2 regions of the Nocardia sp. CA-107356 genome follow, and region 2 is predicted to be linked to the other one. Evidence: riboswitches for the same ligand, from Rfam matches in the RefSeq annotation. Region 2 holds a riboswitch; the other holds the start of a gene.

Region 1 (4,118 bases), 1.8 Mb from region 2:
CGCCCGTCCGGCGGTGGCAGGGCCACCGCGGACGAACGGGCGGTACTCGGTTCGGCGCTCGAGGTCACGACTCCGACTCGCTAGCGCTCAGTTCCGTCGTGACCGAGGGTGCTGTGTCGGTGGATCGCTCGCTCACGATGTCGCCGCCGCGAAGCCGGCTCGTAAATCGGCCAGGATGTCGTCGATCCCCTCGATACCGACCGCGAGCCGGACCAGCCCCGGGGTGACGCCGGAGGCCAGTTGCTCCTCGGCCGTCAACTGCGAGTGCGTCGTCGACGCCGGGTGGATTACGAGAGAACGCACATCCCCGATGTTAGCGACATGGCTGTGCAGGGCTAACGCGTCCACGAACTTCTTGCCCGCATCGACGCCGCCGCGCAGTTCGAACGCGACGATCGCGCCCGCGCCCTTCGGTGCCAGCTCGGCGGCGCGTTCGTGCCACGGTGAGGACGGCAGTCCCGCATAGAACACCGATTCCACGGCCGGATGCGCGCTCAGGAATTCGGCCACCGCCTGTGCGTTGGCGACATGGCGCTCGAGCCGCAGACTCAGCGTCTCGATGCCCTGACTGATCAGGAACGCGTTGAACGGCGACACCGCCGCGCCCAGATCACGCAGCAGTTGCACCCGCGCCTTGAGTGCGTAGGCCGGAGCACCGAGATCGGCGAAGACCGCGCCGTGGTAGCTCGGGTCCGGGGTGGTGAAGCCCGGGAAGCGGGATTCGCCCTGCGCGTCGCGCACGGTCCAGTCGAAGGCGCCGCCGTCGACGATCACGCCAGCGACCGCCGAACCGTGCCCGCCCAGGTACTTGGTCGCCGAATGCACGACGATGTCCGCGCCGTGGGCCAGCGGCTGGATCAGATACGGGGTCGCGACCGTATTGTCGACGATCAGCGGCAGGCCCGCCGCGTGCGCGATCGCGGAAATGCCGCGGATATCGAAGATCGCGCTGCTCGGGTTGGCGATGGTCTCGCCGTAGAAGGCCTTGGTATTCGGCCGGATCGCGGCGCGCCACTGCTCGAGATCGTCCGGATCCTCGACGAAGGACACCTCGATGCCGAGTTTGGGCAGCGAGTAGTGGAACAGGTTGTAGGTGCCGCCGTAGAGGTGCGGGCTGGAGACGATGTGATCGCCAGCCGCGGCGAGATTGAGGATCGCGTAGGTCTCCGCGGCCTGACCGGAGGCCAGCAGCAGTGCGGCCACACCGCCCTCCAGGGCGGCGATGCGCTGCTCGACCACGTCTTGGGTCGGGTTCATGATCCGGGTGTAGATATTGCCCGGTTCGGCCAGCCCGAACAGCGCGGCCGCGTGATCGGTGTCACGGAAGGCGTACGAGGTGGTCTGGTAGATCGGGAGTGCGCGTGCGCCGGTGATCTCGTCGGGGGTCTGGCCCGCGTGGATCTGCTTGGTCTCGAAGGACCACTGCGCCGGATCGATCCCGGCGGCGTCGTTATCGGCCACGGACGCGATGGGGTCACTCATGTCTTGCTCCAAAAGGGTTGTTCGCCAGCAGGTTTTATCGGGGTGCGGGTGACGGACAACAACACATGGGGGGAACCTCCTGAAGTGCGCGCTTGCTCTCGACTTTCGAGAGCCCGGTCATCACCCGGAGCACCCCACCGCTGCTGGAGGGTTGCCGTCCAGCAAGCCGGGGCTTCGCGCTGGCACTCATGACCTGACCGACATGGTAACCGGCGGGCGGTGAGTGGCCGAAATCCGTTACCGGTTCTCCGCCTGACCGGTGTCGATGCACCCGGTGCACACCCGTATGAATTCGTCGAACGATGTGGTGAACGCAGTGCGGGCCTCGGCAGCGGCGGCCGAGGTATCCGCGCCATCGAAGATCGAGTGCGCACATTCCATGCTGAGATGACCGATCAGCTGCCATGCGCCGACCACCAGTCGCACCGGCAGCGCACCGGGCTGGGTACCGAGTCGCTCGGCGATCGCGTCGGCGATCGCGGCGTGCTTATCGTCGGCCAGTTCCATGCTCTGCGCGCTGACCGTCGGACTGCTACGCAGGATCCGCTGCATCTGCTGGAAGCGCTGGAACGAGATCGGTCCGTCGACGCTCTCCGCGGCCCTGTCGACGACCTGCAGGAACGCCTCGCGCAGCGATTGCAGTTCATTGCCGGTGACCGGAAGTCCGCGCAGGCATTCGGCGATGGCGAGGCCGAAATCCTTGACCGGCCCGAGGACGATGTCTTCTTTGCTGTCGAAGTACCGGTTGATGGTGCGCGGTGACACGTCCGCGCCGTTCGCGATTTGCTCGACCGTCGTCGCGTCGAATCCCTGTGCGTCGCACAGGTCCAACGCCACCTCGATGATGCGCAACCTGGTCTGCTGCTTCTTGCGTTCGCGCAATCCCGCGCTCGCGCCGGCGCCGGACGTACCGGGCCCTGGGTTTGCTGGGGCGCGCACAGCGTCGTCGGCTGCGGCGCTCGCGCCGATCGGCGTCGATGACTCGAGCATGTCCCCATGCTATCGCAATCGGGACATTTCGTGTCCTTAACGGTCAAATGTCCGAGTGCGACATTTTTCTCTTGACGACAAATGTCCTTCGATGACAGGATGGCAGCACTACTTCGGACGGCTAGGAGAACACAGTGAGCGAGACTGCGATAGCGGTGGAAGTTCCGGAAAGACAAACCAGCTCGACGCGGTGGCTGGCCCTGGGGGTGATTGCATTGGCCCAGCTCATGGTGGTTCTCGACGCCACCATCGTGACCATCTCACTGCCCTTCGCCCAGCGGGATCTGGACATCAGTGACGGCAACAGGCAGTGGATGCTCACCGCGTACACGCTGATCTTCGGCGGTCTGCTGCTGCTCGGCGGACGGCTGGCCGACTACATGGGGCGGCGGCGAATCTTCATCGTCGGCCTGGTCGGCTTCGCCGGGGCATCCGCGGTGGCCGGTCTGGCGCAGAACGGCGCCGAGTTGTTTGCCGGGCGTGCGCTGCAGGGCGCGTTCGCGGCATTGCTGGCACCGGCGGCGCTGTCGTTGCTCTCGGTGACCTTCACCGAGGCGAAGGAGCGCGCGACCGCTTTCGGTGTCTTCGCCGGAATTTCCGCGGGTGGTGCCGCGCTCGGCCTGATCGCGGGTGGCGCGCTGACCGAGTACGCCTCCTGGCGGTGGTGCCTGCTGGTGAACACCCCGATCGCGTTGCTCGCGCTGCTCGGCGCGCTGGCGTTCGTTGTGAAGGATGTGCCGATACCGCGCACCGGCGGCTATGACGTACCGGGTGCGGTCACCGTGACGCTCGGTCTGATCGCCATCGTGTACGGATTCAGCCGGGCCGCCGAGGACGGCTGGCTGGCCGGGAGCACCCTCGGGCTGCTCATCGTCGGTGTCGCACTGCTGATCGCCTTCGTCGCCATCGAGCGTCGCTCGTCGAATCCGCTACTGCCGCTGCATATTCCGGGCGAGATCAACCGCGGTGGCGCCTTCCTGGCCGCATTGCTGATCCCGATCGCGATGTTCGCGATGTTCCTGTTCCTGAGCTACTACTTCCAGATCACCCTCGGCTACTCGTCGCTGAAGGCCGGCTTCGCTTTCCTGCCGTTCCCGGCGGGCATCGCGATCTCCGCCGGTGTCACCAGTGCGCTGCTGCCGAAGCTCGGCCCTCGTCCGCTGATGGTGGCGGGCGCCGTACTCGGTGTCCTCGGTCTGGTGTGGCTGGCGCAGCTGGGCTACGGCGATAGTTACGCGGCCAGTGTGCTGCCCGCGCAGGTGCTGATCGCGCTCGGCATGGGCCCGCTGTTCGTCGGTATGCAGACCGTCGCGCTGCATCAGGTCGAGGAGGAGGACTCGGGTGTGGCCAGTGCGCTGCTGAACGCGGCACAGCAGGTCGGCGGTGCGGTCGGTACCGCTCTGCTCACCACCATCTCGGTGCAGACGGCCAAGACCTTCGCGCAGAACAACCCGACGGTCGACAATCTGATGGCCAGGGCCTCGATCCACAGCTACGACGTGGCCTTCTACGTCGGCGCCGGGTTCTTCCTCGCCGCAATTCCGGTGATCGCGTTCATGATTCGGGACAAGCCGGAAAACCTGATCGAGGGATCCGAGGAGGACGCGCGGATTCCGGTCGCGGTCTGATCCTGAAATAGCTTGTCC
Region 2 (4,118 bases):
ACCCGTGGCGACGAGTGTCGCGATGGCCTCGACCAGGCGGTCCACATCGGCGGAGCTGGTGCCGAGGCCGATGCTGGCACGCAGAGCGCCGCCGAGCCCGAGGCGGTCGAGCAAGGGATGGGCGCAAAAACGGCCGTCTCGGATGCCGATGCCGTATTCGGCGGAGAGGTAGGCCGCGACCTGGCCGGGGACGAATCCGTCCAGGGTGAAGGCAACGATGCCGACGGTGTCCGGGCTGTCGTCCCAGATGCGCAACAGGTTGACGCCGGGAATGGCGGACAGGCCGGTGCGCAGACGATCGGCGAGCAGGCGTTCGTGGGTGGCGAGGGTTTCGGGATCGATCGCACAGAGCGCGTCACACGCGGCAGCGAGCGCGGCCGCACCCAGCACATTCGGCGAACCGGCCTCATGACGTTGCGGAGCGGGCGCCCATTCCGCGCGGGTGGTGCTGACCTCGCGGACCGCGCCGCCGCCCGCCAGATACGGTTCGGCGGCATCGAGCCAATCCCGACGTCCGACGAGCACTCCCGCACCGAACGGTGCGTAGAGTTTGTGGCCGGAAAAGGCGAGATAGTCGATGCCGATGTCGCGCAAGCTGATTCGACGATGCGGCGCCAACTGGGCGGCATCGACCAGGATGCGGGCGCCGCACTGATGGGCGATGGTGGCCAGCCGCTCCAGCGGCAGCACCTCACCGGTCACATTGGAGGCGCCGGTGACCGCGAGCAGCGCGGCAGGCTTACTGCACAGTTCGGCGATCAGCTGACGGATGGTCTCCTCGACGGTCGCGGCGGCCTTGACGACGCGTCGGCCGTGCCGAGTCCAGGGCAGGAAGTTCGCGTGATGTTCGATATCCAGCACCACGGTGTCGCCGGGGACGCAGGCGGCGAGCAGGTTGAGCGAATCGGTGGTGTTGCGGGTGAAGACCACCACCTGATCGTCGGCGGCATCGAGGAACCGGGTGACGGAACCGCGGGCCGCCTCGTAGCACTCGGTGGAGATCCGCGAGGCGTAACCCGCGCCGCGGTGCACGCTCGCATAGAACGGCAGCAACTGTTGCACCCGCTCGGTGACCTGCGCCAATGCCGGTGCGCTCGCGGCGTAGTCGAAGTTCGCGTAGGTGGCCGTCCCGCCCTGGACCAACGGCACCTGCAGGTCGTCGCCGGAGACCCGGGCGAAGGCGGAACAGGGCTGGTCAACAACAGCAGTCATCACAAAATCCCATCGGCTGTGGGACCCGTAACCAGGTGATTATCCGAGTCCGCGCTTGCCGCACCCGGTTGGGCTGCGGCCCGGTCGTCACCCGGAGCACCCCACCGCGGAGGAGGGTTGCCGACCAGCTAGCCGGGGCTTGACGCTGGTACTCATAACCTGAACCGAGACTGACAGATATCTCGCCGCTGTGTCAACCGTTGTTTCCGGCCGGCACTCCCGTGCATATACATGCACTCAAATAAATAACCTTGCAAAGCCGGGCGATCTGCGGTCTCATCGAGAGGTGACCGCTTCCCTGCTGCTCAGCTTTGTCGGCCTGTGCATTCTACTGTCGATCACGCCCGGCCCGGACTCTTTCCTGGTGCTGCGATTCTCGATCGTGGACGCGCGACCCGGCATCGCCGCGGCGATCGGCTCGGCACTGGGCGGCATCGTCTGGGCGGTGGTGGTCGCGGCCGGGGTCGCCGCACTGCTGGAGCAGTCCGCGACGGCCTACCGGACACTGAAGGTCATCGGTGGAATCTATTTGGTGTACTTGGGAATTCGGGCGCTGATCGATCACCGCAAGCAGCGCGGGGCCGGTACCGCGCAGACGTCCGGGCAGCCGAGCGCGGGTGAGGTGACATCGATTCGCTCGGCATTCGCCGCGGGCGTGGTTTCGTGCATGTTCAACCCGAAGGTCGGACTGTTCTACCTGGCGGTGCTGCCGCAATTCCTCACCGATGTCACCTTCGTGAACACCCTGGCGCTCGGCGCCATCGAATGCACCATTGCCGCCGTGGAGATGATCCTGCTCGCCCTGCTGGCTGCGCGGGCAGTCGCCATGCTGCGCCGCCCGCGGGTCCGCGATCGGCTCGAGCAGATCAGCGCGGCCATCCTCGCGGCACTCGGCATCGGCACCGCCGCCTCGGCCGCGTAATCCGTTGCGCGCCTTGCCGACAGCCACTTCCAGCGGCCGTCGGCAAGGCGCACCGCGTCCCTATTTCGGCTGCATCTCCTTGCGCCACAGCAGCACTGACGCGACCAGCGAAACCACGGCGGCGGCGGTGATCCACCAGAATGCTTGCCGGAACCCGGCATCCACCGGCAATCCGGCGGCGGCCGCGCGATACAGCACCACCGCCAGCAACGCCGCCCCGATCGACCCGCCGACCCGCTGCAGAATATTGACGAACGACGCCGCATCCGGCATCTGCTCGGGCCGGACCGCGGCATAGGCCGCAGCCACGATGGGCATCCCGGTCAATCCGGTCGCCATGCCGCGAATCAGCAAAAGTGCCTGTATGACAACAGGATTCATCGACGCATCACCGAGCGCGAACGGCACCGTGACCGCGACCGTCACCGCACTGCCCACCACCGCGACAACACCCCCGCCGTACCGATCGGTCAACCGGCCGCCGATGGGCATCGCGATAATGCCGCCGAGTCCGAACGACATGAGCAGCAACCCCGTCGCTACCAGCCCATCGCCGTGTAAGACCTGAAAGTACAACGGCAGCACCAACATTGCCCCGAACATCGAGGCGCCGGCGAAGAAGTTCGCCACATTCGCGGTCGCGAACACCGGATGCCGGAACAAGCCGACATCGAGCAGACTCGCGCCGCGCCCGCGCACCGACCGCGCCACGAACAGGCCGAGTGCCAGCGCACCGACCACCACCGACACCCATACCGTCGGCGCGGAAACGCTACCGCGACTGCCGAATTCGCCCAGCCCGTAGACCAGCGCCGACAAACCGACCGCGATCAGCGCGAATCCGCTGGCGTCGAATCGACCCCCGGTATCGGTCGTCTCGCTGCGCGGCAATACCCGGCGCGCCAGTACGAACGCCACCAGTCCGAACGGGATATTGATCAGGAACAGCCACTCCCAGTCCAGATTCGCAAGCATGACGCCGCCGATCGTCGGGCCGATCGCGGGCGCGGCGACCACCGCGATCCCGACCACGCTCATCACCCGACCCAGCCGATGCGGACCCGCGATCTGACCGATCAACGTCTGCCCCGCGGGCACCAGCAAGCCCGCGGCAAGCCCCTGCGCGATCCGTAACCCGATGAGCCAACCGATATTCGGCGCAAGCGCACACAACCCCGAGGTGACGGTGAACCCGGTGAGCGCGCTCAACCAGACCCGATCCATTCCGAACCGGCGTCCAAGCCAGCCGCATAGCGGCAGCGTCACGGCCAGCGCCAGCAGATATCCACTCGCGATCCACTGCGCGCTGTTCAGCGTCGCACCGAGATCGGTGGCGATGGTGTTCAGGCCGATATTGACCAGTGACGTGTCCAACATGCTCATCACGGCGCCGAAGACCACCACACCGGCGACCCGCCATACCCCTGTAGGGATCGGTTCGAGTGTGGGCGCGGTGGCGGCGACGACCGTTCGAGTATCCGACATGGATCCTCCGCTATTCGTAGACAATCTAGATTGTGGAGGCTATCAACAATATTGGTGCTCAACAATAGATATAATTAGCGAATGCCCGCCGACCACATCTACCCACGCGGCCTGCTCCGCTTCCCGACCTACGCGCTCGGCAAGCTGCACAAGGCCGTGCACGCCGAAATGGGCACGTCCCTGCGCGAACATTGGGTGCTGGTCTGCCTGGAGGAGTTCGACGACCTGTCCCAGCAGCAGGTCTCCAGCGCACTCGGCATCGACCGCAGCGAGGTGGTCCGGCTGATCGATGGCCTGGAAGAGGCCGGGTTCGTGGTCCGCACCCGCGATGCGATGGACCGACGCAAGTACCGGCTTTCCATTACCAAGGCCGGACGGGCCGACCGCCGCAAGACCGATGAACTCATCGAGCAGGCCGCCGAGCGAGTGCTGCACCGACTCGACGACGAGGAGCGGCGCACCCTGCACCACCTGGCCCTGAAGGCGCTCGGCGAAGATC

The links. A riboswitch is a leader RNA that binds a small molecule or an ion and turns the genes downstream of it on or off. The one in region 2 is predicted to bind S-adenosylmethionine.
Region 1: another riboswitch for S-adenosylmethionine. It lies ahead of ACQP1G_RS40915 (bifunctional o-acetylhomoserine/o-acetylserine sulfhydrylase); the one in region 2 lies ahead of ACQP1G_RS02455 (aminotransferase class V-fold PLP-dependent enzyme).

Annotation. Positions count from the first base shown of each region.
Region 1 is NZ_CP191992.1:9,035,037-9,039,154, reverse strand. Features, by position in the region: gene metX (homoserine O-acetyltransferase MetX) at 1-26, opposite strand, end outside; gene ACQP1G_RS40915 (bifunctional o-acetylhomoserine/o-acetylserine sulfhydrylase) at 133-1,482, opposite strand; SAM riboswitch class IV at 1,566-1,676, opposite strand; gene ACQP1G_RS40910 (TetR family transcriptional regulator) at 1,720-2,472, opposite strand; gene ACQP1G_RS40905 (MFS transporter) at 2,607-4,100, shown strand.
Region 2 is NZ_CP191992.1:542,437-546,554, reverse strand. Features, by position in the region: gene ACQP1G_RS02455 (aminotransferase class V-fold PLP-dependent enzyme) at 1-1,212, opposite strand, end outside; SAM riboswitch class IV at 1,259-1,372, opposite strand; gene ACQP1G_RS02450 (LysE family translocator) at 1,499-2,134, shown strand; gene ACQP1G_RS02445 (MDR family MFS transporter) at 2,195-3,619, opposite strand; gene ACQP1G_RS02440 (MarR family winged helix-turn-helix transcriptional regulator) at 3,701-4,118, shown strand, end outside.